Regions from separate parts of the Abyssisolibacter sp. ZYX002 genome, predicted to be linked through region 3. Evidence: a T-box and tRNA genes for the amino acid it is inferred to sense, from the RefSeq annotation. Region 3 holds a T-box; the other regions hold tRNA genes.
The links. A T-box is a leader RNA that pairs with one kind of tRNA and senses whether it is charged. The one in region 3 lies ahead of argS (arginine--tRNA ligase), so its partner is inferred to be a tRNA-Arg.

Region 1 (11,163 bases), on a different contig from region 3:
TTAATTATAACATTATAAAAATCAAAAAACAATAAAAAACCATCATATTTTGCAAGTTTTTCATTGTTTCTTTCATTTTTAAAAGTTTTCATTCATTTTTGAAACATGATGAAGGATTTGATTTAATTTTAATTGTAATTATTCTGTATTATTTTCCAAGAACATAAAATGATTCTATTTTGACAGAACATTTTCAAAGATTGCATCATTTTTTTATATCTATGTTCATAATTATATCTGTATTTTTGACTACTTTATTTGTAAACTTCTCTATATCTTTTACTATTTCACCATTGGTTATAATAACTGGTGAAACTAATGATTTTGCATTCTTTCTTAGATATTCTACATCCAACTGCATTAGAATATCTCCTGCTTTAACTACATCTCCTTGTTTAACAAAGCTTTCAAATCCTTGTCCCTTCAAATTAACGGTGTCTATTCCTATGTGTATTAGTATTTCTAGTCCATCATTTGATTTAATCCCTACAGCATGTTTAGTAGGGAAAACCTGCAAAATTTCACCATCACATGGAGATACTACTTTATTGTCTAATGGATCTATTGCAACACCATCTCCGAGCATTTTTTGTGAAAAAACTTCATCCTCTACATTTTCTATATCTATTACATTACCCTCAATAGGAGATAATAATTGAACCTTAATATTCTTTTTAAATATACCTAACATTTAATCACCTCTTATAAGTGTTTATAATAATTATTATTTATTAATTACTTCGTTTAGAGCTTTTCTAATATGTCCATTATTTTTATTAACTATTTCTTGTGCAGTCTTTTTATCTAGCTTTGATTTTATCATGAAAATAGACAATTTTACGTCGTAATTAGTTTCTTCTAAATACTCCTTTGCTATACTTTCATCTACTCCTGTTGCCTCTACAACTATATTTTTACTTCTTTGCGTAAGTTTCTCATTTGTGGATTGCACATCAACCATCAAGTTTTCGTATGCCTTACCAATCTTTATCATAGACCCTGTCGTTAGCATATTTAGTACCATTTTTTGAGCTGTACCAGCTTTCAATCTTGTCGAGCCTGTTAATGCTTCTCCTCCTACTACTACAGCAATACCAACGTCTGCAATATTTTGTACTGGTGAATCACTATTATTTGTTACAGCTATAGTCACGGCTCCTATTTTTTTAGCAAAGTTCAATGCCCCTATTACATAAGGAGTTCTACCACTTGCTGTTATCCCTACTAATACATCCTTTTTATCAAAATTAATGTCTTTTAAGTCCTTTTCACCTAAATTAATATCATCCTCTGCTCCTTCTTTTGCTTTAAAAATAGCTTCGTAACCACCTGCTATGATACCATGAACCATCTGAGCCGGTACTCCAAAGGTAGGAGGGCATTCTGATGCATCTAGTATACCTAGTCTACCACTTGTTCCTGCTCCAATATAAATCAATCTGCCTCCATTATTAAAACTCTCTGTTATTAAATCTACTGCCTTTGCAATATGTTTGATCTCTTTTTCTACTGCAAAAGCAACTTTTTTATCTTCTTCATTAATCATACTTATCATTTCCTCTGTTGAGGCTATATCTATTCCAAATGTGTTTGGATTTCTTCCTTCTGTGGTCAAACTTTTTAAATCGATATTCATTTGCTACACCCTTTCTTGAAATATTATTACCAATATAACTATAATATCATGAAATATTATTTCTTTCTATAGTTATTTCTATTTATTTTCTTTTTTATTATAAAACTTTGTTTAATTATAATAAGATAAATGTTTGTTACTATTTTATTAACTTTCTTCTTTATTTTTAACTTTATTTGGTATCATTATAAATCTTTTACTACCTGTGCATACTAATTATTATATTCTTACACTATGAATATTACATTGCTTTTTGTACAAATTATTCGTGTTTTATGATATTATTACTATGTAGTGTTATTTTTAATTCGCTACTTCAAGCTTTAATTTAGGAGGTAAAAATAATGAAATATGACGTGATTATTGTCGGTGCAGGGCCAGCTGGTCTTTTTACCGCTTTAGAACTTGTTAACATAAATAAAGATAAAAAAATACTATTAGTTGAAAAAGGAAAAAAAGTAGAGAATAGAAAGTGTCCTAAAGAAGTAACACGTGAATGTATTGATTGTAAACCTTACTGTAATATAACTTCTGGTGTTTCTGGAGCTGGAGCTTTTTCGGATGGTAAACTTAGCTTAAGTCAAGAGGTTGGTGGTCTCTTGCCTGAATATATTGGTTATGATACTACTAAAGATTTAATAGACTATGTTGATAACATTTATCTTAAATTTGGAGCAGATACAGAGATAAATGGATTAATCGAAAGTAAAATGGTTCAAGATATTAGAAGAAAGGCTATAAGAGCAGGTTTAAAGCTTGTTGATTGTCCAATTAGACATCTTGGAACTGAAAAATCTCAAGAAATTTATAAGAAAATTCAAGATTATATTGTTTCAGAAGGAGTAGAACTAAGAGATAGTACGTATGTCAAAGATTTGATTATTGAAAACAATGAAATCCAAGGCGTTAAACTAATTAAATCACATGATCATATCAAAGGAAAAGATGATTCTATCGTAGATGTATATGGTGAAAAAGTTATATTATGTGTTGGTAGAAAAGGTGCTGATTGGTTAAAACAGATGTGTTTAAAGCATGGAATAAACCACAGTGCTGGAACTGTTGATATCGGTGTTAGAGTTGAAGTTAGAAATGAAATTATGGAACAAATAAATAATGTTCTCTATGAAGGTAAATTAATAGGTTATCCTAATCCTTTTAAAGATAAAGTTCGTACTTTTTGTCAAAACCCCGGGGGCTTTGTATCTGAAGAACGCTATGACAATCAACTATCTATAGTAAACGGTCACTCTTATAAGGAAAAGAAAAGTAAAAACACTAACCTAGCTATTTTAAGCTCTCACAATTTTAGATATCCTTTTAATCAACCTATTGAATATGGCAAAAAAGTAGCTGAGTTATTAAATATGCTTGGTAACAATAAGATTTTAGTTCAAAGATTTGGAGATATATTGGATGGCAAAAGAACTTGGGAAAAGGAATTACTTAGATCAAATGTTAAACCAACATTGATAGATGCTGTTCCTGGAGATCTTACTTCAGCTATTCCTTATAGACCTATGACTAATATAATCAATTTCATAAAGGCAATGGATGTTATTGTTCCAGGATTCGCTAGTACTGAAACACTCCTATATGGGCCAGAAATAAAATTTTATTCAAATAAAGTAACTATAGACAAAGAATTTAAATCAAATATTAAAAACCTACACTTCCTTGGTGATGGCTGTGGTCTAACTAGAGGATTAATGATGGCTTCTTGCTCAGGTGTTCAAATGGCAAGAATTTTGCTTGATGCAATTAAGTAATTATAATATATTTCATTGGAGATGATAAGATGGATTATGATGAAAGACGTCGAGAACTCTATCTAAAGAAAAAACGTAGGAGACAAGCTATGATGAAACGTCGACGTCGATTTTTTGGTACTTTGCTATTTTTAATTATTGTAAGTTGCTTTTTAATTTTTAGAAGTTGTGGAGATGAAAAAGAAGCTACACCTATTAATAAAAATATTACTAATGAAGACAACTCACCTAAAGATAATTTTACTGTATGTATAGATGCTGGTCATGGTGAATATGATTCTGGTGCTACTTCTAAAACATTTGATGTTGCCGAAAAAGACATTGTTTTAAGCGTAGCTCTTTCTACTGGTAAACTATTAAGTGATAAAGGAATAAAAGTAATATACACTAGAGAAAAAGATGAGATACCTTGGAAAGAACAAACAGAATCTCTAGTGGGTAGATCAAAGTTTTCTAATGAAAATAATGCAGATTTATTTGTATCTATTCATTGTAACTACTATAAAAACTCTACTGATGTTAAAGGAACAGAAGTTTATTGTTTTGAAAAAGAAACTAAAGATGAAAAACTCGCTCAAATTATTTCAGATAATTTAGCCAAGCTTAAATTTACTGAAAATAGAGGTATTAAATACAACTCTGATAAAAACCTTTACGTTGTCGAAAACACTAAAGCTACATCTGTATTAGTAGAACTAGGTTATTTAAGCAATACGGATGATACTGTGTTTTTAAAGGATTCTAAAGGACAGGCTAAATGTGCTGATGCAATTTCTAGTGCTATAATTGAATATAAAGATCTAATAACTAAAGAAAAAAAGGAATCTAAGTAGATTCCTTTCTTTTTTTAAACCATTGTTACTTTCAAGACTATATCATCAAAATATACTTTCGTTATTCCTTCATATCCTGAATCAAGTCCTATAACTATATAAGCGTTTCCTTTTGAATCTGTTTTAACTTTACATTTAGTGGAGAAATTTTTATATGCATATGATCTATCTAAAGAACCATTATCTTTTGCTATATTTCCTAGTAGAGGTAATTCACTTCCTCCTACGCTTTGATTGCCTTTGTCTATATTCATTCTGTAGTAGTTGCTATCATCTACTATAGGACATGGTTTTTTGCCAACTACTCCCCCTTTGACAAATACTGATTCTCCAGGTGCGCCTCCCACACCCATCATACTTTCTGCCTCGTTTGTAGCTATTTTAAAGCTAAGTTCTATCTCATACTCTGTATTTGGTTTTAACTCTATATCTTCTGCTATATTTTTAGTAATATACATGAATAAATCATCACTATGGTTATTACCTGCAAGATATGCACCCATACTTTCGTTGTTTGCTACGGGTATTTTTTTGTAATCGTAATCTAATTCATAAAAATCATATACATCTTTTTCTGCTGGCAAATCTGCAAATCCTGCTTGAAACCCTTGTAAATCATTATTAAAGTTGTACTCAATTGTCTGAGTAATTGACTGCTGTAAGTTATATTTAGAAATATTCATTTTTTCTGTTATTGCTGCAAATGACGAACTACTAAGTGCTAATATTCCTGCTAATGATACTGCTAATAACTTCTTTTTCATTTTTATTCTCCTCTCTATTATTCAAATAAAAACTACTACATTGATAACTCTTATGTCCAACCAAGTATAACAGGAACTTTTTATAAAGTAAACGTTAAAATGTTTTCATTTTTTGAAATTAATGGTATTGTAGCAATTAAAAAGAAGCGTCTGCCGTTGATGCAGCGCCCCTTGTATTCATTTTACTAATTAATCTTAGGTAATGCCATATAAATTGTTTTACTATCATAAAAACCTTCATAATATACTAGCTCTTTACTACCATCACTCTTTGTTATAAAATAAGGCATGTCCCATCTGAATGTACTAGGATTTATATTGCCTAGCTTTTCTGAAACCTGACTACCTGGCTTATGACACCATTGACCATCGCTACATTGTAATAAAAAATGATAGTCCCAACGTGTTTTACCACCTAATTTGTGCTTTCCTACACGTAAAGCAATCCTATACTCATCATCATTTACTGGTGACGTACTTGATGTTATAATACGTGCAGTTTTGTACAATCTTTGAAAATCTTTTTTAACATATTCTGCTATCTCATCTACTGATTTTCCAAAGTGATTTAAATCTGTTTCATAATATTGCTCTCCCGGATCTGATGCATTGTTAAATCTTGTTACATACCCATAACAATTCACATTCATGTGATACTCAAACCTATACGGCCAAGCTGCTCCATATGGTGAGCTTGCGATAACTATAGCTCCTAATGCTAGAATTGTTGCAATAACCAATACCAAACAAATCGCCTTTTTAAGATTTCTCATATTCGAACCCCTTTTCACAGTATAATATTTCAAATTATATCATATACTTTATGGTTTATCAAATATTTATGTTATTTCTTTTTATTTCTTAAATCGCTAAAAAATTGTTTTATCACTCTTGAACATTCTTCTTTCAAGACACCTGTTTTAACCTCAACTCTGTGATTTAATCTATAATCTTCTACTATGTTGTATATTGAGCCACATGCTCCGGCCTTCAAATCCATTGCACCTATTACTAATCTATCTATTCTAGCATTTACTATAGCTCCAGCACACATAGGGCAAGGTTCTATTGTCACATACATTGTACAGCCACTAAGCCTCCAACCCCCTAGTATTTTACATGCTTCTTTTATTGCCATAATTTCTGCATGTGTAGTTGCATCCTTAGATGTCTCCCTTAAATTATATCCTGTTGATATAATTTGATTATCTTTTACTATTATTGCACCTATAGGAACTTCTTCTTTTTTATATGCTTTTTTTGCTTCTTCTATTGCTTTTTTCATGTAGTATTCGTCCATATTTCTACCTCTTAGCTATATAACTTTAATCATCACTTGCTACTTTATTGCCATCTCCATCATATAATTGCGCTTCATCTGACTGAGTATCATCCCACATTTCATTTGCTGACCATTGTATATCTCCCATTGAGCTACCTGAAGCAACTATTATTGAACTATTTGCCTTTAGTATATATCCTTTTTGAAAGTGATATACTTGGTTATCTTTTATACTAATTAATTTCCACCCTGTCATATCTATATCAGATTGTGATTTATTTGTTATCCTTACTATATCTTCTTTATCATTAACATCTATTATCACGTCATATTTTATTGTATCATTATTTTTAGGTATTGTATTTTTATCAAAAAATTTCAATCTATAACCATCTATCATGCACACTATATCGCCCTGCTTGTCAGTTCTTAGAACTTTTATATTTCTTTGCTGTAGTTTTTTTAATACTTCTTCACTTGGCAATTTTAAACCACAGGAAATCACTGCATATTTAGGCTTTATAGTCTCTAATAGTTCTTTGCTTGTAGATATTTTATCTCCATTATTTCCAACAGTTATTAATTGTGCACCTTTTACCTTTTGTATAAACTTTTTTTCTCCATCTACTTTTAAATCACTTGTGAACAATAACTTAGTGTCAAATACACTCAGGTATACAACTGTACTTGCATTATTGATATCATTATTTTCTTTATTGCCTAATATTTTTATAGTTATTTTTTCATCTTGTACTATTTCTGGCTGACTACCATCTTTATTAACTGTTAGTACTAAGTCTTCTTCATTTGTTTTGTATATTGCAGCTTCTCCTTTTTTCCCGTTTATACCTGTACTTATGTACTCTTTAAAAGTATCAGTATTTGATAACCAATCACAGTCAACTATATATTGTATATCAAAGTTATTAAATACAGCATCGGCTCCTCCTATTCTTTTATCCTTTGAGTTTGTCAGCACAAATAACTCTATATCATCTACTTGGTGCTTTTTAAGATACTCTATTAATTTTTCTTCATGAGCTGAATCACCTGAGTCTATTAATGCATGAAACTTGCCATACTCTATCATTATTGCATCACTGTCACCTAAATCTATGTAATGAATTTTTACTCTATCTTCAAACGTATTAACTAATATACAATTGCTTTCTTTGTCATACTCTAAGGTAGCTCCAAAAGGCTCAAGAGCATCCCTTATAGGCATAAACAACTTTTCGTTCTTTACCGTTGTCTTTATCTTCTTCTCCACTTTTTCTCCATTTTTTATAATAAAATTTTGTTCAAGCGAAAATTCGACTAACATATTATTTTTACGTACTGTTGTAGATTTTGTATTTTGATTCCATCCAACCTTAGCTCCAAAAAACTCCATAACTGCTCTGAAAGGCACCTGTGCACACCCATTATCATCAATAAACGGATACCCTGTTTTATCATTAAATTCAACTAATTCTCCATTTATATTTACCTTTACTTGCTGTGCATATGTTGTCGCTGGTAAACAGAATAATATAATTACTAAAAAAAACCATATTTTCTTCAACTTATTTACCTCCTGTAATATTAGATTATATGCTAATTATATCATAATTTGTATTAAAATTTTAATACATAAAAAATGTGCTTATTTATTATAAATAAGGATATTTCAATCATTTGTATAAAAATAAACAATGATACACAAAAAACTAGCCTATTAAAAATTCAGTGTATTACATACCGTTAAATTTGGTCGTCGTTATTAATTAAAGTTTATTTAAGATTATTTTTATACAAAATATGCTTCCTCTACTAAGAAAAATTTCTGCAATGGGGGTGATTTATTAAGATTTTATACCTTTGTATAACAGAGTTACTCCTGTTCCTAAAAATAATACAGCTAACATTAGTGGAGTTTTTCCACCTGTTTCTACAACACTAGTACCATATCTACCTATTGATATAGTAATGGTTGTTAATTTATGCATTTCACTTACTGCAATAATATGGACTATCACAAATAATATAAATGCAAAAATACAGAACATACAACCACATATTACTTTTTTCAATACAACATCCCCTTTAAATCTAAGTTAGTGTTTAATGTAATTGTTTTCATATTTTACTATTTTTATAATTTTTATTATATCATAATTTTTAAACCTACATAAAGGATAATTTAGCTAATTGGAATCTACAACAAAATACTATACATTACATTTAATTGAAATTAATGAAATATAATGTATCATATGGTATAATCTAAGTAATTAATAAATTTAAGGAGGACTAAAGTTGAAAACAGATGTAGCAAGCATAAGTGACAACACTGTTTTAAACATACAAGAAGTTTTTAATCTTATTCAAAATTATAAGTATGAAGAAGCATTTTTATTATCATCACAAATAATGAAAAGAGGTATAGATGGAGATCAATTATTTCATGAATGGGTTAAAGCTCTAGCCGAATTTTATTCATGTGATAAAAAAAAGACAGCAATTGATTTGTTAGAAAAAGTAAAGCCTGAAAAAATCGAGAATGAAATTCACTTCAGGATAATTAATTCTTTAATGGTCTTTTACTCAGAAATTGAAGATGAAACAAACTTTTTAAAGTATAAGGAAAAGTTAGTGTCTAATCTTCATTTGCTTTCTAGTAATGATATTATACTTCAAATCTTAGGCAATATTGGCAATGGACATTATTCATTTGATAATTATGCTGAATCATTAGAATACTGTGAAAAAACAATAGCTGTAGCACAAAAACATTTTTTATTTAATTTTAGATTCTTTAAAATCATGATGGTTAAAATAATGAATATTTTTTATTTGGGAAAGGTTGAAAAGGCTAATGAACTTAAAAAAGATTTTGAGTCCTTACTCAAGTTAACCGATAAAATGAATCTTATGAAATATTTAGATAAAGCTATGAATAATTATTATGAGGGGGTGAAAAATAATGAAAAAAATACTAACTAAAATTTACAAGTTTCCATTATTATCAACTGCTCTTATTTTTACTATAGGTGTTAGTAGATTCATATGTATGTTTTCAAGTGAATTTCCTTTTGACCACTAGTACTTAAATGTTTTACTGCAACAGCACAAACAGCACTTAAATAAGTGCTGTTTTCTATTGTAGTTTTATATGTTAAGAGATAATTTGTCCCTAGTTAAAATTAAACGAATTGTGTTACATAAATTCATATAATTCTTATTGATCCACTTAAAGCTCTTTGTATAATTGTATAAGCACATTAATCTTAATATCTTCTAGCAGCTCATGAACTTCATATAAACTTTGTAGTTCTTCATATGGTTTTGTACTCCCACAAAGTAATAGTGTATCATTAATGTTCTTCCGCTACATGAATATAGATATCCAGTGCGACAATATAGCTACGAAACAAGATGCCCTGTATAAAAATTTATCTACCAACTTGAACGAAGATATATAAATTTTATGGGTAGCTGTCACGTAGCTGTCAATTCAAATCTTATAGTCTTGAAAAATGGTGCACCTGAGAGGAGTCGAACCCCCGACACATGCCTTAGGAGGGCACTGCTCTATCCTACTGAGCTACAGATGCACAACTAATAATACCTATATATGATATAATATTTTATTAATTTTGTCAAATATGCTTATTTCCCTTATATACAGTACTCTTTATAATAATCTTCTATAGTTATATTATCTTTCCTAGCCTTCATAAAAAAATAGGGTACCCAATATGTACCCTATAAATATTAGCCTTTACTTTAGAATAAAGCATTTTTTACAGTTCTTGGAAAAGGTATAACATCTCTTATGTTAGACATCCCTGTAAGATACATAAGCATCCTTGCAAATCCTAATCCATAGCCTGAGTGCTTAGTTGTTCCATATTTTCTAAGCTCTAGATACCACCAATAATCTTCTCTGTTAAGCTCTAATTCTTCTAATCTTTTTTCTAAGAAATCAAGCCTTTCCTCTCTTTGGCTACCTCCCATCAACTCTCCTATTCCTGGGACTAATAAATCCATTGCCGCTACTGTCTTACCATCATCGTTCAACCTCATATAGAAAGCTTTTATATCTTTTGGATAGTCAATTACAAATACAGGTCTGTTATATATCTTCTCTGAGATATATCTCTCATGCTCAGTTTGTAAATCTATTCCCCACTTCACAGGGTATTCAAAGTCTACATCTGCTTTCTCTAGTTTTTCTATTGCTTCTGTATAAGTCACTACTCCAAAATCTGAGTTAACAACGTGCGTTAATCTATCTATTAACCCTTTATCTATAAATTTATTAAAGAACTCTAACTCTTCTTTTGCATTGTCCATTACATATTTGATAATGTACTTAACCATATCTTCTGCTACTTTCATATTGCCATTTAAATCTGTAAATGCCATTTCGGGCTCTAGCATCCAGAATTCAGCCGCATGTTTGGTTGTATTTGAATTCTCAGCTCTAAATGTAGGGCCAAATGTATAGACATTTCTAAATGCTTGTGCATAACATTCTGCATTTAACTGTCCACTTACTGTTAAGTTTGATTCTTTTCCAAAGAAATCTTTAGTATCATCAACTTTTCCATTTTCATCTCTTGGTATATTATCTAAATCTAGCGTTGTTACTCTAAACATTTCACCAGCACCTTCACAGTCACTTCCTGTTACAAATGGTGTATTAGTATATACAAAGCCTCTTTCATTAAAGAATTTATGAATCGCATATGACGCCAAAGACCTTACTCTAAAAACTGCCGAAAATGTGTTACTTCTAGGTCTTAAATGCGCTATTGTTCTTAGATACTCAAATGAATGTCTCTTCTTTTGTAATGGATAATCCGCATCAGATTTTCCTTCTATTACAATTTTT
Region 2 (11,163 bases), on a different contig from region 3:
CAGCTCAGAGTATAATGCAATTAATCCCTATGCCTCCAGGACGTATAAAAGAAGGTAGTGCAGTATTTAACGGCAAAGATCTGGTGAAGTTTTCAGATAGACAGATGGAGTCAGTAAGAGGAAGAGACATCAGTATGATTTTCCAAGATCCTATGACGTCTTTAAATCCAACAATGAAAATAGGAGATCAAATAGTAGAAGGCCTTATAAAACACCAAAAAATGAAAAAATCAAAAGCATGGAAGAAAGCAGTTGAAATGTTACATCTAGTTGGAATACCAAAGCCAGATAAGAGAGCTAAACAATATCCACATGAATTTAGTGGTGGTATGAGACAGAGAGCAATGATAGCTATAGCACTAGCTTGTAATCCGAAGTTATTAATAGCTGATGAGCCGACTACTGCATTGGATGTTACTATTCAAGCTCAGATAATAGATTTAATGCAAGATTTACAAAAGAAAATGGACACCGCAATAATAATAATAACACATGACTTGGGTGTTGTAGCAGATATAGCTGATAGAATAGCAGTTATGTATGCTGGAATAATTATAGAAACTGGTACTGCAAACGAGGTGTTTTATAACCCACAGCATCCTTATACATGGGGATTATTACAATCAGTTCCTAGATTAGATATAGGAGATAAGATGAGGTTAGTTCCAATAGATGGAACACCACCAGATTTATTCGCTCCTCCAGTTGGATGTCCTTTTGCTGCAAGGTGTGATTATGCAATGCAAATTTGTAAAAAGGAAATGCCAGATCATACAAACATGACTGATAGTCACAGTGTACGCTGTTGGTTAAAACATGATATGGCACCTGATGTTGAAAATCCATTCAGTAAGGGGGCGAAATAATGAGTTTGGATATAAATAAGATTGAGTACGAAAATAATGAAACACTTATACAGGTAAGAAATCTTAAGAAATATTTTAACGTAGGTAGAGGCTTAAAGCTAAAAGCAGTGGATGATTTATCTTTTGACATAAAAAAAGGAGAAACTTTAGGTCTTGTTGGAGAATCAGGTTGTGGTAAATCAACAACAGGTAGAACAATAATCAGGCTATACGAGGCAACAGGTGGAGAAGTAATATTTGATGGAATGAACGTTCATAAATTGAATGATGATCAACGTATAAATTTCACAAGAAGTGCACAGATGATATTTCAAGACCCGTATGCTTGTCTAAATCCTAGGATGACCGTTACAGATATTATTGGTGAAGGAATAGATATACACAGACTGTATACTGGTGAAGAGAGACAAAAGAGAATATATGAATTGCTAGAGTTAGTTGGTCTTAATAGAGAGCATGCTAGTAGATTCCCTCATGAATTTAGTGGTGGTCAAAGACAGCGTATAGGTATAGCAAGAGCGCTAGCTATAGAGCCAAAATTTATAGTTTGTGATGAGCCTATATCAGCGTTAGATGTTTCAATACAAGCTCAGGTTGTAAACTTACTAGAGGATTTACAAAAAGAACTTGGTTTAACATACTTGTTTATAGCGCATGACTTGAGTATGGTAAAACATATATCCGATAGGATTGCAGTTATGTATCTAGGTTCTATGATGGAACTTACTACAAGTGATAAGTTATATAACAATCCGATGCATCCATATACTAAAGCGCTATTATCAGCAGTACCGATACCAGACCCTGAGAAATCAAAATCACGTAACAGAATCATGTTAGATGGAGACGTACCAAGTCCAATAAACCCACCGCCAGGGTGTAAGTTTCAAGCAAGATGTAGCTTATGCAGTGATATATGCAAAAAAGAAGCTCCAAAACTAAAAGAAGTAGAAAGTGGTCATTTTGTGGCGTGTCATAAAGTAGGATAGTATGTGTAGAAACACATGTCATAAGAAGCCTAGTGAAACCTAGCTTCTTATGGTGTTGATTATTACGCTTTTGTAACAATGATATGAATGTTACGATACAAAACTATTTGTATATGCAACTTAGAACTGATGGAATTCATTATTTTGGCAAAATTTGTTACATTATGAGATTCTAAACGCGGTAAAGCGCCTTATAAACATGTTTTTAGAATAAGCTAAATTTTTCAACAATTCTAAAAATTGAAACATTAGCTTGACAGCATTTAAAAAAATACCTATAATAATCTTATATGGTGTAGTATTATTAAATGTATTATATACGTAAATGCTGAAATAATAAATATCAATCTTGTGAATAGACCAAAAGTCGCTAGGAGGTGGATACTTATTACAAAAATGTAACTTGATTTGCAGATTTGTAACAAAATAATTTTATGAATTTTAAGGGGGATATTATTATGACAAAAAGCAAAATAATGGCTTTGATGCTTGTTTTTGTTATGTTATTTACTGTAGTATTAGTTGGATGTGGAGAAGACAAACCTGTTGATAAACCAAATAACCAACCATCAGGAGATGACAAGGATAATAATGATAATAATGATGAAGAAAGTAACACAAATCAAGATGGTGAAGAACTTGCGGAAGAGCAAGTATTAAGAATTAACTATGGAACAGAACCTCCAGGGTTAGACCCACAAGTAGTAACTGGAACTACTTCTTTCTCAATTATAAAGGCTACAAGAGAGGGTCTTATAAGACTAGGAGCAAATGGTGAAATAACAAAAGGTTCTGGTCTAGCAGAAGATTGGACAATAAGTGAAGACGGTCTGAAATATACATTTAAATTAAAAGATGTTAAATGGTCAGACGGAACACCTATAACATCTGAAGATTTTAAATTTGCATGGTTAAGAGCACTTTCACCAGAGACAGCTTCAGAGTATGCATATATGTTATATCATATTAAAGGTGGAGAGGCATATCACGACAAAAAAGGAAGCAGAGAAGATGTTGCAATAAAGACTCCGGATGCTAAGACTATTGAAGTTGAACTAGTTAGACCAACTCCTTTCTTCTTAGAGTTGACTGCTTTTGGTACGTATGTTCCAGCACAAAAAGCTGCTGTTGAGAAATACGGTGACCAATATGCTGCAGATGCAGACAAGATGGTATATAGTGGTCCATTTATTATAAAAGAGTGGAACCATGATCAAAATATAGTACTTGAAAAGAACCCTAATTACTGGGATAAAGATTCAGTTAAATTAGAGCGTATCGAAGGAGATATGATTGGAGATAACAACTCTATAGCAAACTTATATGATACAGGCGGATTAGATTTTATAGCTGTAGCTGATGAATTTATAGATAAGTATAAAAGCACTGATGAATACGCTATAGTTCCATCTGCAACTACTTGGTGGTTACAATATAACTTAACAGACAAAATCATGTCAAACTACCATATAAGAGCAGCTTTATCTCAAGCACTAGATGCAGAGGGATTTGTTAAGAATGTTAAGAATGGTGTTGGATTAGCAGCTAAAGGGTTAACTGTTCCGACGTTTGCAGGAAAAGGTGGCAAGACTTTTGGTGAATGTTTAGAGAGTAAGAGACTACCATTTGATGTTGCAGCTGCAAAAGACCATCTTGAAAAAGGTTTAGCAGAGTTAGGTATGACTAAAGAAGAGTTACAAGAAGAGTTAACATTCTTAGCTGGAGATACTGGTGGATGGATGTTAATGACAGAAGCATTCCAACAAATGTGGAAAGATAACTTAGGTTTAGATATATTTGTTCAAAATGTTTCCTTTGCAATCAGACTTGATAAATACAACAAGAAAGACTATAAATTTAGTTTAGCTGGTTGGGGAGCTGACTACAATGATGCATTGACATTTATGGATATGTTTGTTACAGATGGAGGAAACAATGATGCATACTTCAGTAACAAAGAATATGATGAATGTATAAAAACTGCTATAGAAGGTACAGGAGACGAGAGAATAGATGCTATGTTAAGAGCGGAAGATATATTATCAGAGGAACTTGCTATATATCCTGTATACCATACAGTAGCAGATATAGTTCAAAGACCATACGTAAAAGGTATAATAAGACCTGCATGTGGTACATCTGAATACAAGTGGGCATATTTATTAAAGCATTAATTTGAGATTAAAGGATCCCAAAAAATTTGGGGTCCTTTTTATTGCTTATTAGTATAGAAACATTATTAATATCACAAATTAGCATACTGATTATGAAACATTAAATAGAGTGACACCCTGTCACTCTATTTAATGTTTCATAATAAAAAAATATACTTAGTTAATAATAAGATTAAATGATAGTTTAGAGGTGATAAATTGTTTAAAGAAAGATTATACGAGAATATAGTTTACCATATAGCACCAATACATGATTTAGATAAGATATTGACAAAAGGTATAGTTTTTGATGATAAAATTACATATGAAGTAAAATACAAGAAATTTCATGAATTTATTGATAACTGTAAGACAGATTATGTACCAGAGTGGGTAATACGAAAAAAAGCAATTTTCGCAAGTTTAGAGCTTAGTGATCATTCAGGGTGGCATTCACATAGTGTCATATTAGCTTTAAAAGTTGATCCTAAAAAATGTTGGATAGCTAATGAAAATATAGCAAATGAATGCTATGAACCATTTATTCTAAAAAACGTAAAAGACTTTAGCAAATCCGAAAATTATATAATAGAAACATGCAAACGCAAAGCAAAGTCGTATTGGAGTACGTCATGTAGCTACGAACAAAATCTTAGTGAGAGACATGACATGAAGTGTGGCTATGATTGTGAAGTAATGGTATTTCATGAAATTAAGCCTGAAAATATTATACCTCTTGCAATAGTTTCAGATCATAAAATTATGAGTATAGATCAATGGAAAGAATTGCTGTATGTGTAAAATACAATACGATTCATAACGAATACATTACAAATATATCAGAATATTACAAATGGTCGCAAAACAGTTAAGATACCGTTACAAACTAAGCATATTGATTGACTGTAATAAGTAGAAATGTTATAAGTAATTAAAGAAGTATGTAATTAAGTTAGCATATTATCCCATATACAAAACAATTGGATAGGTGATGATATGAAAAAAATATTTATAACAGCTTTACTATGTATAGTAATGATATTTGCTTTTTCTGTAATGAGTTATTCTGCATATAATCAATCTTTTGAAGAAGTTCAGGTTGATGGGCAAAATGTCAAGTTAGAAAAGATTGATGTGTTAATAAATGGAGAAATGCTAAACTCTGATGTACCTCCACTCTTATACCAATCCAGAACTATTATTCCAATAAGATTCGTTGCTGAAAAACTCAATTCGAAAGTTTACTGGGATAATAAAAGCAAAGAAGCAACTATAATAACTGCAAACAAAAACATTGTAATCAAAATTGACAGTAAATACATATTAGTCAATGGAAAAAATAAAACACTTCCTTATGATGTTCCTGCAAAAATTATGAATAGTAGAACAATGATACCTTTAAGATTTGTTGCTGAGGAGTTAGGATATAAAGTTGGTTGGGATAACAATTTAAGAAAAGGGTTAATAACTAGCGCCCCTATTATAAAACCAGTAGCTAATACTATAATAAATATTGACAATAAAATGGTAGATGATAGAAGAGCGGTTATTATAGAAAGTACAAGTATGCCACTATATAATGTTTTAATGCTTGGAAATCCAAATAGACTAGTCCTAGACATGCTAGATACATCAATAGGAAAAGCTAAAAATCAATATGAATATAAAACAGACAAGCTCAAAGGAGTAAGAGTCTCTCAGTTTGAACCAGATAATTTATATGATAGCGATGATATAATCGTTAGAACGGTATTTGATTTAGATAGTAATCTAAATAATACTAATTTAATAATAGAACAAGATCAAAATAAAATATATTTTTATGCGGATAATAAGCTATTAAAAGGACTTAATTACAAAAACAACAATGATATTGGTAGATTAATAATAGACAGCAGAACATCTAGTGATGACATAGTAGAATATAACGCAAATACAAACTCACTAAGCTTGATTATGAATAGTAATGATAATAATCTAAATAACAGTGTACTTATTCTAAATGATTCTATGATTGAAAATATTGTAGTAAAGAATAAAGATGGTCAAAAAAACATAAATATTATATTAAAAAATAATATAAGTTACAATATTAAAAAAGCAGATAATAGTATAGAGTTAGAATTTAAAAAGATAACTGATACAAAGAATAAATATACTATAGTAGTAGATGCTGGACATGGTGGACAAGATCCAGGAGCTATTTCGCCAATCAATGGTGTAAAAGAAAAGGATTTAAATCTAAAAACAGCATTGTTACTAGAAGAAAAGCTAAAAAGTATGGGTTTTAATGTAATTATGACTAGAAGAACAGATGTATTGATAAATCTGTATGAGAGAGCGTATATTGCAAATAGAAATAATGCAGATGCATTTATAAGTATCCATTATAATTATAACAATGATAGTTCTATAGATGGCATACAAACTCTCTATTGTCCATCGTACAAAAGTGAAGTCAAGCAAAATGACCAATATCCTTTTGCAGAGTATATGCATAGAAACTTATTGACTGGATTAAATGCGCAAGATAAGGGGATAGAAAGAAGACCAGAATTAGTAGTAACTAGAGAAACAGCAATGGATGCAGCGCTTTTAGAGCTTGGATTTCTGAGTAATGCATCTGATACGTATAAGGTATGTTCGCCCCAATATAGAAAGAAAATAGTCAATACTATAGCAGATGCAATAGCAAGAAAATTTAAAATTAAATAATTCATATAAAAGAGCGTTGTACTGCAAATTTTATTTGTTAATGCAATAGCTCTTTTTTCATCTAAAAGACATATTGCAGTAAGATTATGCATATTATAAAAAAAGTGTACAAAGCCTGAATTATATAGATTCATCAAAGTTCCATTAATAATTCAGGCATAGTATTTGTTGTTGCTTAATATAATTTATATATAGTGTAGTAAATTCCAAGGGGGGATAGCATGAATATTAAGAAAATAAGCATATTTTTACTGTTAATCGCTATGATGGTATCTTGTATAAGTGGTTGCAATATTATTAATAAGGCAGATGATGTAAGTGACAATGAAGAAGATATCAAGGTAGTAAAAAGTGATGATGAATTTGAAGTAACAACTGATGAAAACATGAGAAACACAGTATTATACTATAAGAATGAAAATGGTTTTATAGTACCTGTTATGAGAAAAATACCTTGGGAAGAAGGAATAGCAAAGGCAGCGTTAAGAAATATAACGGATAGTCCTACAGTAAGAGAGGATATTAATGCAATAGGTTTAGAACCAATAATACCAGCAGGAGTAGGTATCAAAGGTATGTCTATAGACAAAGAAACAGGGGTATGTAATGTTGATTTTACAGATGATATATTGAACTATGATACTGAAGACGATGAGTACAATCTTGTTAAAGGTATTGTTTACACATTAACAGAGTTCCCATCAATTTCAAAAGTAAAGATATTAATCAATGGTAAATCAAATACTATGAAATTTGGAACAAAACTTTCTCAGGCTCTATTAAGAGAAGATATAAACTATATGGCTGCAGAAGGTGAGCATGCTTCAAAAGTTGTAGTATATTATAAAAGTACTACAAATGGAGAATATGAATATTATGTACCTGTAACAATACCGATACTTGCACCTAATGCTAATGTAAGTTCAGCACTTCAAGCTTTGTTTGATGGGCCACCTGAATTTTCAGGATTATACACAGATATACCAGGTGGAGTTGCTTTGCAAGGGATAGAAGTTAACAATAGTATTGCATATGTTGATTTATCAGTTGAAGATATAAGCTTATTGAAAGATCAAGCCACTTATGATGCTATGTCAACAAATATAGGTTTGACATTAGAACAGTTTAATGAGATTGCAGAGATTAAGATAATGATAGATGGCCAGACACTAGAAGAAGCAGGACTTGATTTAGTTGATGATAATGCAATTCCAGTATTCGCAAATGAATATTAAACAAAATGGGTAAAATAAAAGTGGCAGTAGCTGTCGCTTTTATTTTTTTGTATATTATTAGATATGTTATCTAGAAAAAAGTACAAACATTTGTTATTATATTAGTAATAAAGAAGATAGGAGAGAAATTGATGAACAGGATAGATGGAAGAAAATTTGATGAAAAAAGAAAAGCAAAAATAACAAGAGGGTATTTGAAGCACCCAGATGGATCGGTGTTGATAGAGATGGGAGATACCAAAGTTATATGTACAGCAATGCTTGAGGAAAAAGTGCCTCCTTTTTTAAGGAATACAGGAAAAGGATGGATAACAGCAGAATATTCAATGCTACCAGGTTCAACTATAACTAGAAAAGTGAGAGAAGCAAGTAAAGGTAAGTTAGAAGGAAGAACACAAGAGATAAAAAGACTAATTGGCAGATCGCTTAGAGCAGTTGTTGATCTAGATGCACTTGGAGAAAGAACAATTTGGATAGACTGTGATGTTTTACAGGCTGATGGAGGGACTAGAACTGCTTCTATAACAGGAGCATTTGTTGCTTTAGTAGAAGCACTATATAAGCTGAAAGAAAAAGGAGATATAGAAACAATACCTATCAAGAATTATATATCTGCGATAAGTGCAGGAATAGTTAATGGCGAGGCAATACTTGATTTATGCTACCATGAAGATTCTAATGCAGATGTAGACATGAATGTAGTAATGACTGGAGACGGAGATTTTGCAGAAGTACAAGGAACTGGAGAAGGTGACACATTTAATATGGGGCAACTAAACAAAATACTAACATTAGCTATAAAGGGAAATAAAGAATTGATAGAGCTTCAAAAAGAAGCATTAGGAGATATCTCAAATTACATATAGGGGAGAATAATATGATAAAACTAGTTGTTTCAAGTGGTAATCAACATAAAATACAAGAGATTAAAGAAATTCTTAGAGAACTGCCTATAGATATAGTATCGAAAAACGATGTCGGCTTTAAAGATTTTGAGGTAGTAGAAGATAAAAGTACGTTAGAAGGAAATGCAATAAAAAAAGCAGTTGAGCTATCAAGGAAAGTTGAAGGTTTAGTAGTAGCAGATGACACAGGACTATTTGTAGATGCGCTTAATGGAGCTCCAGGAGTATTTTCATCAAGATATGCAGGAGAAAACGTAACATACGAAGATAATAACAAAAAGCTCCTAAAAGAACTTGAAAACATTCCTATCAATAAAAGATCAGCAAAATTTAAAACGATAATAGCTATAGCTAAAAATGGAGAAATAATTAAAACTATAGAGGGTGAATGTAAAGGGAGGATAGCAAATACTAAATCAGGAAGCTCAGGGTTTGGGTACGATCCACTTTTTATTGTTGATGAATATAATAAAACATTTGCTGAATTAGGAGATGAAATCAAAAATAAAATTAGCCATAGAGCAAATGCATTAATAAAACTAAAAGGTGAGTTAACTGTGCTTTTGGGGGAAAATACTAATGAAGATCATTGTAGTAAGTGATACACACGGAGCAACGCATAAAGTGACATCTCTATTATCAAAGTTAGACGGAATAGATTTAGTGATACACTTAGGAGATTATTTAAAAGATATGGTTAAAATAGAAAATACTACAAAAATAAAGAATATAAAGATAAAAGGTAACTGTGATTTGTTTAGTGCTAATTTTGATGAAATAGAAGAGAAGGTAATAAAACTAAAAGATAAGAAGTTTTTGTTGACTCATGGGCATAGATATAGTGTAAAAAACGGACTTGGCAATTTATACTATCGAGCAAAAGAACTTGATGTAGATGTAGTGCTATTTGGACACTCTCATATTTCCTATAATGAAGTCCATGATGATATTTTGTTTCTAAATCCTGGTAGTCCGTCTATACCAAAGGGAGGGACAAAAGCAAGTGTAGCATTAATTACGATAGATGATATAATAAAAAGTGATATAATAGAACTAGAAGATTATAATATATAATAACTGTAAAGTAAGACATAGCAGAAATTAAGTTATATAGATAAAATCAGCATGACAACAATAGTGTAATATAGCTTTATAAAATTGACATATAAATGCAAAACTGTTATAATGGTTTATTGTCAGAATAATATTAAAGACAGAGATGTAATGTTTAATTTATTTTCTAAGAAGATATGCACCATTAGCTCAATTGGATAGAGTAGCTGGCTTCGAACCAGTTGGTTGGGGGTTCGAGTCCCTCATGGTGCACCATGCTAATGTAAGTGAAATAGCGAATCGTACGAATAGTGCGGTTTGCTATTTTGTTTTATATATTAGTCTTTGGGGACGATTTGGGGACAGAATTAGATAAACAAAAAAGGCTATTCCCCGAACATAATCCCTCCATTTTTTCAGCTGCTATTTTATCGACGGACTTCAATGAATGTGAGTAGATATTTAATGTAGTAGATGTGTGGCTATGCCTAAGACGTGATGACAAAGCTTCTACCTTTGATTGCACCTTTTACAGCCAAAGTTGTGTATTGCAAGGCTAACAGAGGTGGAAGCCATAAACGCGTGGGTAACTATCTAGTTCTCGGAGATATAAACAGCACCACACGAGTTATGTTTGCACACCTAGTCGAGATACCTAAACTGACTAAAAGACAAACAGTTAAACAAGGGGAGATAATTGCTCATACTAGAAATAGTGGAGAGTCAAAAGGAGCGCACGTCCACATGGAAATTCACCAAGAAGGATTCAAGTTCGAGAGTCAAGCCAAAAGAACACTGGGGGAAAGCACAGAGACAGAAGCTTATCGACAGGGGCATTGATATTAACGAAGGAAGATATGACGAACCAATGACACGTGCTGAGGGAATGCTCTTAACAATAAAACACTAGACAAAGTAGAAGAAATGATAAGCAGGGTAGAAAAAATGATAAACAAGTAAAAGATCACTAACAAGGCTAGTTAAAAACAACTAGCCTTTTAATAATGATACATTATAAATAAATTGAAGAATGTTGCATAAACATAATATCCCCCCGTACATAAATAAAGGAATTTAATAACATTTATAGAATAAAAAATAGTATGAAATGGTGTGAAAATGGTATAAATTTGGTGTAAAAATTGACTTGGGGGGATTTACAAATGTCGTACTTTATGAATACAGTACCTAATATTGAGGGAAACAAAGGATTAAGAATACCTCAGAAAGAATATACGCTATAATGG
Region 3 (11,163 bases):
TCGTATATACTGTATATATATTATATGAACAGTATATACACACTATTACTTTTTGTCAATACTTTTATAATAAAAAATAACACCTATGCTAAGGTGTTATTTAACGGTGTATTTAAATGTTAGTATATAACCTATTTCTTTTCCAGATCAAGTCCCATAAAAACACAACTGTAGTATTTTCCATTGCTAAAATTTTCTTTTGTTAATATTCCTTCCTCTACAAAACCCATTTTCTTATACAACCTTATTCCTCTAGCATTGTCTTCTCTAACTCTCAGGTTTATTTTGGTTATACCATTTGCTTTTGCCCACACTATCAAATAATTTATAAGATGCGTACCTATTGACAGACCCCAGCTTTCTTTGTCTATCATTATACCTAGCTCTCCTACGTGCTTAGTCTTTTTACTATTATTGCTTCTAAAATTGAGCATACCAATTATCTTTGAATTTATTTCTGCAACTATATATAGTAGATTGTCTCTTTTGCTGAATCTTTCCAGCATGTTTTGCAGCTCTTTCACCGATAATGAATATTCATCTTTACCAAAAGGCAAAAAGTCCGTTTGCCCTCCCCCTTTATTTAATAACTCAATTAATTCTTTAGCATCTTCTAAAGTGGCATTTCTTATTATTAGTTCACTCCCATTTTTGAGATTATATTTATCCATAATTTCTCCCCTTATATTGATTTAATCTATTGCTATACCCATAGCAATACTACTATAAAAACTTCCTTCCATGTAAAAATCTCTAGTTATTACACCTTCTTTTACAAAGCCTATTTTTTCGTATAACTTTATTGCTCTTTTATTGTCCTCTCTTACTCTTAAATTTATCTTTCTAATATCATTTTGTTTTGCCCATTGTATCATATAAACGATTAAATATTTACCTACCTGCATACCCCAGTATTTTTTATCTACACTTATCCCAAATTCTCCAGTATGCTTAATTCTTTCTCTGTAACCTGCAGCAAAGCTTAAATTTGCTATTATTTCTCCCTTTACTTTTCCTACTACGAATAACTTATTGCTAGATTTGTTACTCTCTTTAATCATGTTTTTTTCTTTCTCTTCTGTAATACCAAATTCACCTTCTCCAAAAGTCAGATAATCTGACTGACCTGCAACTTTATTTACGTAATCAATTAATGCTTTTGCATCATCCTCAGTTGCTTTACTTAGAACTAAAACATCTCCATTTTTTAATTTAATTTCCAAGCGTCTCACCTCATTTTTTATTCTTCACATTGTTTACATGTCAGCAAAGGCTCGTACATCATGAGCGCATGATTTTCTGCTACGTACTCGTCACCTACTACACTACCTTGAAGGTTGTACACTCTTCTGTTAATTAGGTTATGTCTAACATAGCCTCCCCACACTTCGTGCGTTATCTTATGCTCTTTTTCATATACCTCATATCTCTTTGTAGGTTCATGTGTACTGTGCCAGCTTCCTTCTAGATATTTGTCTGTTACTTCTAATTTAAGTTGAAATGCTACTGGTGTATCATTGTATATCTGCAAGTCTCTATAGTTATATACGCATGTCGCACCAGAACCAAAAGGTTGTGTTCTTTTTGTATCCGGAAATACATCGTAGCTATGTCTATATCTTTCCACTACTTTTAGAGGTGTATGAAGCGTCATGAAGTATATCAAATTAGACAGTTGGCACAATCCTCCTCCTGTACCAGTTGTATATTTACCATACTTTAAAAACATTCCATCAACATACCCTTTTTTCTTTGTAGGTTTTCCTATAATCCTCCAATATGAAAGTGTCTGCCCTGGGTATACGATTATACCACTGAGTTTCTTGGTTGCTATTTTTAAGTTAATTACTTTGTTTTCTTGTACCCACATATCTACATCTTTAAGTTTTCTATAAAGTGGTGTTTTATGGGTATAATGAGTATAGCTAAGCAAGTCTTTTGATTTCACTCTTGCAAACTTTTTATGTGATAATAGCCATTTAATGTATCTTTTATATGTATAATAATTTTTACCTAAAAATATTCTAAAACTGCTTCTGTTTTTTGGTTTATATGAATGCAAGATTAATCACCTCTTTTCTATAATTTTAAAAAAAGAGCCTACTTTAGAGACTCTTGATTGATGACAAAGTCATCAGGATTGCAGACTTTTGTCTACGGTCTGAGAGTCTACTTGAGAGACTCTTTTTTATCTATGCTAATCTTTGTTTTATATAAGCATCTACTTTTTTTCTATCTGCAGCTTTTATTTTCATTGATACATCTCTACTTTTACTACCTAACCATTTAAAGCTACCTTTTTTCTCCTTTGTAGTAAAAGTCAATACGTAATACCTAGTTACTCCCTTTCTATTTTCCTTTGACTGTTTCGCACTCCATTTATATGACCCTATTCTATCCCAATTGAAGCTACCTTCTTGTGTAGATACTCCTATATCATTTATATAGTCTTTATCAGCTCCTTTTAATATCCAAAATACACCTATACTGAACCAAAGTATTGCATTTAGTAAATACACTGAAGCATCTAGCAGTGTTTGATTACTCGGATCAGGTGTATATGTTAGGTATCCTCTAAAATATCTATAAGCTAGATATATAAATACAACGGAAAGAATCATTAACAATGAATTATACCTTCTCAAACCTTTTACATATGCTTTTTTTAGTCTCAACATTACTATAAGCCTAAAACCTATAAGTGAAAATATCAGACTTCCAAAAATTATAGTGCTTGGAGTTATCCTCAAATCGTCTCTTCCTTTCTTTATTGGTACTTTATATATTTTTATCACCAATAATATTATACTACGTTAGAACTCTTTTTTAAACTAAAAATGTCTATGTTCTGTTCTAGTTATTATTTCATCCTGTAATTCTTTGTTCAAATTATTGAAGTAATCGCTATACCCTGCTACTCTTACTATTAGATTTTTATACTCCTGTGGATTAGCTTGTGCTTTTTTAAGTGTATCTAGGTCAACCACATTAAACTGGATATGGTGACCATCCAATTTAAAATATACACGTATTAGTTCTTTCATACTCGCGATTCCTTTTTCGCTATGCAGAAGATCAGGTGTAAACTTTTGATTTAATAGCGTTCCTCCTGTTTTTAAATGATCCATTTTAGAGGCTGATTTTATAACTGCAGTTGGTCCATTGACATCTGCCCCTTGAACTGGAGATATTCCCTCAGACAATGGCATCCCAGCTTTTCTACCATCTGGTGAAGCTCCTATTACACTTCCAAAGTAAACATGACATGTAGTTGGTAGCATTTGTATTCTGTATTTGCCACCATTAACTGTATTTCTATCATCTACTGCATTATAGAACATATCAAAAGCTATCTGCATGATCTCATCAGCATAGTCAAGGTCATTGCCATATTTAGGTGTTTTAGTTACTATTCTATTTCTTAATTTTTCATTCCCTAAAAAATTATCATTGAGTATATTAACTAATTCTTTTATCTTTACTAGTTTATTATCATACACATGATATTTGATTGCTGATAGTGAATCTGTTAAACTTGCTATTCCCACGCCTTGTATATATCTTGTATTATATCTTGCTCCTCCGTTATTATAATCTCTCCCTTTTTTTATACAATCCTCTATGACTATTGACATGAATGGAGCAGGCATATACTTAGCATAAAGCATTTCTATTATATTGTTACCCCTTATTTTTATATCTATAAAGTATTTTAGCTGTTTACCAAATGCTTTAAGTATATCATCAAACGTAGTATGCTCATTCATTTGACCAGTTTCTAAACCTACCTTTTTTCCTGTTCTTGTATCTAATCCATTGTTAAGTGTTATTTCTAGTATCTTTACTAGGTTAAGATATCCTGTTAGTATATATGATTCTTTGCCAAAGCACCCTACTTCTACACACCCACTAGTACCTCCACATCTTGCATCTTCTAGACTTTTCCCTTGCCTTATTAACTCCTTTACTACTGCATCTGTGTTAAATACTGATGGAAAACCCATTCCTTCTCTTATTACTTCCAATGCTTTTTTTATAAAATGATCTGGGTTTTTTCTACTAATTTGAACATTTGTACTTGGCTGTAATATTTTCATATCACTTATAACTTCTAACAATAAATATGATACATCATTTACTCCATTTGTCCCATCTGGCTTAATTCCACCAATATTTATATTACAAAAATCTGTATAAGTCCCACTTTCCTCTAATGTAATACCTACTTTAGGAGGTGCTGGCTGATTATTGAACTTAACCCAAAAGCACTCTAACAATTCTTTTGCAGACTCTCTTGTAAGTGTACCTTCTTCTATCTCTTTCTCATAAAATGGATATAAATGCTGATCTAGTTTTCCCGGGCAAAATGAATCCCATGTGTTTAATTCTGTTATTACGCCTAGATGTACAAACCAATACATCTGTAAGGCTTCTCTAAACGTTCTAGGTTTATTAGCTGGAACATAATCACATATGTCTGCTATATCTAATAATTCATATTTCCTCATTTCATTTTCTTCTTTGTATGCCATCTCTTTTGCTAAGTCAGAGTGCCTTTTTGCAAATATAATTATAGCATCTGCACAAATCATCATAGCTTTAAGTTCTTCTTGTTTATCAAACGCATCTACATCTGAAATATAGTCTATATCATCTAAAGCTCTTTGTATCTGTTTCTTAAAGTCCACAAAACCCATTTTGTAGATTTTATTATCCGCTACTGTATGTCCTGGAGCTCTTTGTTCCATGAATTCTGTAAATATACCAGCATTGTAACATTCTTTCCACTCGGATGTCATTTGCTTAAATATCAAAGCTCTCATGGATTTATCTTTCCAGTAAGGTATTATTTGTGATTTTTGTTGTTCTAAAATCTCATCACTTACTTTAAATAATATCTTTTGTCTATCATTCATAATTTTTAAATCTTCTAATGTGTGGCAACAAAGCTCTGGATATGTTGGCGTTGATTGAGGATACTCTCCCCTCTCGCCAACTATCAATTCATGATTATTTATGCAGATGGTCTTATTTTCCATCACATGCTTAAATGACAACGCTCTTAACACTGGTATAGATACTTTCCCTTGATATTTTTTGTATGCCTGTGTTGCTAATACAGCTCTTTCTATAGAAATCTTAGGCTCTGATGAAAGACTCTGTTTTCTTAATTTTCTTACTCTTTCATTCATTTTCTATCCTCCTATCTTAACATTTAAGTTATATTTCTTTAGATATGAAGCTATTTGTTCATAATATTCATGTGAACGTGTTTTAATATCATTTAATGCATAATTTCTACCAAGTTTTGTGTATTTGTCTTTGAAAATATTATGATAAGGTAGTAAAAAAACGTTTCTTTGATTTATTGAATTTAAAAACTCTCCTATTTTTAATATATTTTCTATGCCATCATTTATTGTTGGTATTATAGGTATGCGAATCCAAATATTTTTTGAGTGTGTGATTAGTTTTTGTAGGTTTTTTAGTATCTGTTTATTACTGTGACCAGTGAGTTTTATATGCTTTTCTTCATCCATATGTTTTATATCATATAGGAATAAATCAACTTTACCTATTATTTTTTCTATATCTTCTTCACTGCAGTAGCCTGATGTATCTATGGCTGTATGCAATCCTTTTGACTTGGCATGATCTAATAGATTGTTCAAAAAGTCAATCTGCATCATTGGCTCACCTCCAGAAAAAGTAACGCCTCCTCCTGATTCTTCATAAAACATTCTATCCTTTATGACTTCATCTATTATTTCTTTTACTGACTTACTATGCCCTAATATCTTTATAGCCTCTGAAGGACATTGACTTTCACATTCACTGCACATACTGCAGGTTTCAAAGTTGACACTTATATTACTTTGACTTTCTGTAAAGCAACCATTTTTACAGTTGTCTACACAAGATTTACAACTAATACACTTTTTATCATCATAAGTTATTTCCTTGTATGTATTTTGGCTCTCAGGATTATGACACCATATACAATCCAGTGGACATCCTTTTAGAAATACTGTTGTTCTAATACCAGGACCATCGTTGATACTATATTTTTGTATATTAAAAATCATACCATTCATGGCAACACTCCTTGTAAAAATATGGACATTTATTTACTTTATTCTTTAATCTTATCTTACAATATTTCAACAATTGACAATAATAATCCTTTTTATCTAGATATATTTATAGGGTTTACTTATTGATTGTATTATGTTACAATACTACCAATATAAATTTAGAGAGGTAATTAGTTATGAACAATTACAAAAGATTTGACGGCCTGTAACAACGTTCTCGAGGCCCTCCATTTGTTTGTTCCTTAAATTAATAATAGACTAAAATGGAGGATTAAATAGTGAAAAATAAAATATTATATGATAAAATTAAAGATTATTTAAACGTAGATTTTAAAGGTTGGGATTTCAGTTATATTAGTGATAAAATGAAAGAATTCCCATTACCTTGGAACTATGCTATTGAAGTAGAAAAACATCTACACAGTAGCAACGCTATGCTAGATATGGGAACTGGCGGTGGTGAGTTCTTATACTCATTAAAACCTTTACCAAAGTTGACATGTGCAACAGAAGGTTATAAACCGAACATAAAAATAGCTAGAGACAATCTTAAGCCGTTAGGCATCAAAGTATTTGAAGTTAATGATGATGAAAATCTTCCATTTGATGATTCTAAGTTTGATTTAGTAATAAACAGACATGAATCTTTTAATGCTAATGAAGTAAGTAGAATCATGAAAAAAGACGGAATATTCATTACTCAGCAAGTTGGAGGTATGAATGATTCTGATATAAACTCTATGTTTGGTGCAAAGCAAAGTGAATATTTAGATATTTGTTTATGTAAATTTTCTGAGAATATTAAATCAATAAAACTTACCATAGTTAAGGAAAAGGAATGTTTGACTAAAGTAAGATTTTATGATGTATGTGCTTTAGCATATTATTTACTAAAATGCATACCTTGGCAGATAAAAGATTTCTCTGTTGATAAGTATTTTGATAAGTTAGTCTATATAGACAATGTAATAAAAAGACAAGATTATATTGATTTTATTAGTCATAGATTTATGATTATAGCACAGAAATAGTGTATAGGTAAATATAAAATCCTATGAAAAGAAAAGTACTTTTTAAAATATCTTCTAGCGAGTGGGGATTGGTGTAAGCCCATAAGATTATTAAAGAGGAAGAGAGTCTTTGAGGAGTTTTCCTGAAATAGCAGTAGGGATAAACGCATGCCTGCGTTATTGGTTAGAGTGGGGACATCTCGATAATATTTTATACGAGATATACCCAATTAGAGTGGTACCACGGATATACCCGTCTCTTTGTTGAGGCGGTTTTTTTGTTATATTTTACTTAACACGAAAGGATGTTTTTTATGAAATTAATATCAGAAATTTTAACATTGATTTTCAAAAAAGGATTTGTAAAAGCTGGTTACAATGAAAAATACGGCATTGTCAATTTATCAAATAGACTTGATTTATGTCAATACCAGTGTAATGGGTGTCTTTCTGCTGCTAAAATCTACAAAAAATCACCTATAGACATCGCTCATTCTGTTGTGAAAAATATAAAACCCAATAGTCACTTTAAAGAAATAAGTGTAGTAAAACCTGGTTTTATAAATATAACTCTATCAGATGACTTTATAACTGATTACATCAATGATATGTATAAAGATGATAAATTAGGTTGTGATAACGAAAAAACACCTAAAACCATCATTGTAGACTATGGTGGCGCAAATATTGCTAAACCTTTACATGTAGGACATTTACGTTCTGCTATTATTGGCGAAAGCATTAAAAGAATAAATCGATTTAAAGGACATAATGTAACCAGTGATGTTCACTTAGGTGACTGGGGACTTCAAATGGGCATGGTCATAACTGAGCTTAAGGAAAGAAAACCTCATCTGCCATATTTTGATGATAATTATGATAGACATCCATCTGAGCCACCACTTACTATTGATGAGCTATCTGACATTTACCCTACTGGTAGTAAAAAAGCTAAAGAAAATACAAAGGTAATGGACGAAGCTAGATTAGCTACTGCTAAACTTCAAGAAGGTCATAAAGGGTATATGGCTCTATGGAAATATATATATGATATATCTATAGCTGATTTAAAGAAAAACTATGGTAAATTAAATGTACAGTTTGATCTATGGAAAGGTGAAAGTGACTGTCAAAGCTGTATTCCTAAAGTGGTAGATTATCTAAAACAGTGTGGTATAACAGAGGTGAGTAATGGTGCTTTGATTGTTCCCGTAGAACTTGATACTGATAAAAAACCAATGCCTCCTTTTATGGTACTGAAATCTGATGGTGCCGCTTTATATAGTACTACTGATTTAACTACTATATATCAGCGTATTGATGAATATAACCCTGATGATATAATATATGTCGTTGATAAAAGACAAAATCTACACTTTGAACAAGTTTTTAGGTGCGCTAGAAAATCTAATATAGCAAAAGATAACTTATATCTTAAATTTATCGGTTTTGGAACCATGAACGGTAAGGATGGAAAGCCTTTCAAAACACGTGATGGAGGTATAATGCGTCTTGAAGATGTCATCAAAATTCTTGAAAATGGTGCTAGAGAAAAACTTTTAGCAGGAAATGAGAACTATGATAATGAGTTAATAGATGATATTTCTATCAAAGTAGGATTAGCTGCTTTAAAATACTCTGATTTATCTAATCAATTCACTAAGGATTATGTGTTTGATCTAGAGAGATTTACTAATTTTCATGGTAAAACAGGACCATATATACAATACAGTATCGTAAGAATGAAATCTATTCTTAAAAAAGTAGATGTATCCGAATGGTCTAACCATACTATTTCTAACCCTCAGAGTGAAACTGAAATGAATATCATGCTAAAATTAATCGAGTTTAACTCAACGATAGATATAGCTTATAGAGATTATTCTCCTAGCAAAATATGTGATTATGCTTATGAAGTAAGTACTCTGTTTAACCGTTTTTACCATGAAACTAGAATTATCTCTGAAGATAATAAAGAGTTTAAGTCTTCTTGGATAAATTTACTGAGTTTAGGCATTAAGGTTCTTGAAAAATCACTTTGGTTACTTGGAATAGATTCTTTAGAACGTATGTAGGTAAAAAATATTTTTTTTTAAAATCAAAGGTTATCTAGTTTAAAAAGGTTGTTTAATATCTCTCTTTGCTCGCTATACCTCAACAAACTAGATAATCTTAAAATCAAAATTTATATTGACGCTTTTTTCCTAAAGATTTATAATAAAGTAATTGAGAAACTATTTTGAATTATTAGATTTATTTGAATTTACATATGAAAGGGAGGGGATTATACGTGCAAAAAATTGATTTAGAAAAATATTTACCAAAACTTAAACCATATACTGAATTACGACAGCAAGAAAATCGTTTTATGAGTATCCAACTGGTAAATGGTAACCTAGTAAAAAATGAGAAAAGAATCACTAGTGGAGTTTCTGCTAGAACTTTTAAAAATGGTTATTGGGGGTTTGCTTCAAATCCCGTTGTCAATAATGAAACTATTGATGAGGTATTAAATATAGCCAAGAAAAATGCTGATTTTCTGGCTTCTAAAGGGGATTTGAACTTACCAATGCATGAAGGGAAAACGATAGCAGAAAGTCACGATTATTCTACTAAAAAGAAAAGGCTCTCTCAAAACCAATTGATAGAATTTTTGAATCAAGTAGATAAATATATTTTTGAAAAGTATCCTAACTTAACTTCTAGAGCGATTATATTAGCATGTGTTGACATGGAGAAGAACTTAATTACATCTCATGGAACTACATCTTATTTAAATTGGCCAAGAACAAATATATATATTGAAATGACAATGACAAACGATGATGGGCCAAATAGTATGCTAGAAAGTTTCGGTGGATTTGGACACTTTGAAGATGTTTTTGAATCAATTGAAGATTTGAAGTCTGGTATTGACACATTGTACACTGAATTGTCTGCCAAAAACAATGGTATTATACCAACTGCAGGTACTCATGAAGTGATTTTAGATGCTAGTTTAGCAGGTATATTAGCACATGAAGCATTAGGTCATACTGTTGAAGCTGATTTTGTGCGAATTGGGTCAATCGCTGGAGATTACTTAAACGAAAAGGTTGCAAGTGAATTAATCACGTTAGTTGATTTTGCTAATAGTTATAATGGAAAAATATTACCATGCCCAATATTTATAGATGATGAAGGGGTTGAGTCTAAAGATGCATGGATAATTAAAGACGGTATTTTAGGTTCTTATTTACATAACAGAGATTCTGCTTTAGAATTTTCAATGGAGAACACTGGTAATGCAAGAGCCTGGGATTATTCTGATGAGCCTCTTATACGAATGAGAAACACTTGTATTTTACCTGGATCTTCTAAGTTAGAAGAAATGATAGCTTCAATTGAAGATGGCTATTATTTTACTAAAACAAATAATGGACAAGCAGATTCTACTGGTGAATTTATGTTTGCAGTTACATGTGGTTATGAAATAAAAAATGGTAAACTCGGTAGATCAATTAAAGACACGACGATTTCTGGTAAAGCATTTGATGTATTAGCATCTGTATCAATGGTGTCAGACGATATGAAGTGGACACCTGGTGGGTTCTGTGGCAAGAAACAAATGATTCCTACCGCAATGGGTGGCCCTGCAATCAAGTGTAAAATCAATGTGGGAGGTCAGTAATGAATTATAATAATAAGTTAGAATACGCTCTAAAAGCTATGAAAAATGCAGGAGCTGATAAGGCTCAATGTGAATTGATTGTTAGTGAAAAACATGAGTTAAATACGCAAGCAGGAGAAATTAATTTATTTCGTACAAATGTTAATACAACTTTAAAACTTAAGTATATCAGAAACCAACAACAAGGTACTTTAACATTGAACAAGATTGATGATTTAGCAATTGATGAAGGTGTTAAACAGTTGCAATTGATAACTGATGCATCTCCAGTAGATGATGCTTATGATATTGCAGATAAATTAGAAGGTGAATTCATGATTGGGATATTAGAACCCGATCTTGATAAAATATATAATTCCTTAAAGGAATTTGCTTCTGAAATGAAGGA

Region 1: it encodes a tRNA-Arg, which carries the amino acid that the T-box ahead of argS (arginine--tRNA ligase) is inferred to sense. The anticodon was not compared.
Region 2: it encodes a tRNA-Arg, which carries the amino acid that the T-box ahead of argS (arginine--tRNA ligase) is inferred to sense. The anticodon was not compared.

The regions. Positions count from the first base shown of each region.
Region 1 covers NZ_JARMXH010000007.1:156,924-168,086, forward strand. Annotated here, with positions in the region: gene P3X86_RS17520 (hypothetical protein) at 1-92, opposite strand, end outside; gene P3X86_RS17525 (PTS sugar transporter subunit IIA) at 206-691, opposite strand; gene murQ (N-acetylmuramic acid 6-phosphate etherase) at 725-1,636, opposite strand; gene P3X86_RS17535 (NAD(P)/FAD-dependent oxidoreductase) at 1,981-3,405, shown strand; gene P3X86_RS17540 (N-acetylmuramoyl-L-alanine amidase family protein) at 3,435-4,238, shown strand; gene P3X86_RS17545 (hypothetical protein) at 4,253-5,002, opposite strand; gene P3X86_RS17550 (hypothetical protein) at 5,188-5,775, opposite strand; gene tadA (tRNA adenosine(34) deaminase TadA) at 5,847-6,302, opposite strand; gene P3X86_RS17560 (stalk domain-containing protein) at 6,328-7,848, opposite strand; gene P3X86_RS17565 (hypothetical protein) at 8,129-8,356, opposite strand; gene P3X86_RS17570 (tetratricopeptide repeat protein) at 8,583-9,269, shown strand; tRNA gene P3X86_RS17575 (tRNA-Arg) at 9,804-9,880, opposite strand; gene asnS (asparagine--tRNA ligase) at 10,053-11,163, opposite strand, start outside.
Region 2 covers NZ_JARMXH010000009.1:78,199-89,361, reverse strand. Annotated here, with positions in the region: gene P3X86_RS18595 (ABC transporter ATP-binding protein) at 1-866, shown strand, start outside; gene P3X86_RS18590 (ABC transporter ATP-binding protein) at 866-1,855, shown strand; gene P3X86_RS18585 (peptide ABC transporter substrate-binding protein) at 2,314-4,029, shown strand; gene P3X86_RS18580 (hypothetical protein) at 4,228-4,809, shown strand; gene P3X86_RS18575 (N-acetylmuramoyl-L-alanine amidase family protein) at 5,005-6,723, shown strand; gene P3X86_RS18570 (GerMN domain-containing protein) at 6,945-7,958, shown strand; gene rph (ribonuclease PH) at 8,090-8,824, shown strand; gene rdgB (RdgB/HAM1 family non-canonical purine NTP pyrophosphatase) at 8,836-9,465, shown strand; gene P3X86_RS18555 (metallophosphoesterase) at 9,443-9,937, shown strand; tRNA gene P3X86_RS18550 (tRNA-Arg) at 10,116-10,192, shown strand; gene P3X86_RS18545 (M23 family metallopeptidase) at 10,415-10,756, shown strand.
Region 3 covers NZ_JARMXH010000003.1:424,296-435,458, reverse strand. Annotated here, with positions in the region: gene P3X86_RS12065 (GNAT family N-acetyltransferase) at 132-671, opposite strand; gene P3X86_RS12060 (GNAT family N-acetyltransferase) at 693-1,223, opposite strand; gene P3X86_RS12055 (VanW family protein) at 1,241-2,062, opposite strand; gene P3X86_RS12050 (hypothetical protein) at 2,193-2,750, opposite strand; gene hypD (trans-4-hydroxy-L-proline dehydratase) at 2,832-5,192, opposite strand; gene P3X86_RS12040 (glycyl-radical enzyme activating protein) at 5,196-6,095, opposite strand; gene P3X86_RS12035 (class I SAM-dependent methyltransferase) at 6,374-7,126, shown strand; T-box leader at 7,141-7,369, shown strand; gene argS (arginine--tRNA ligase) at 7,420-9,180, shown strand; gene P3X86_RS12025 (TldD/PmbA family protein) at 9,396-10,775, shown strand; gene P3X86_RS12020 (metallopeptidase TldD-related protein) at 10,775-11,163, shown strand, end outside.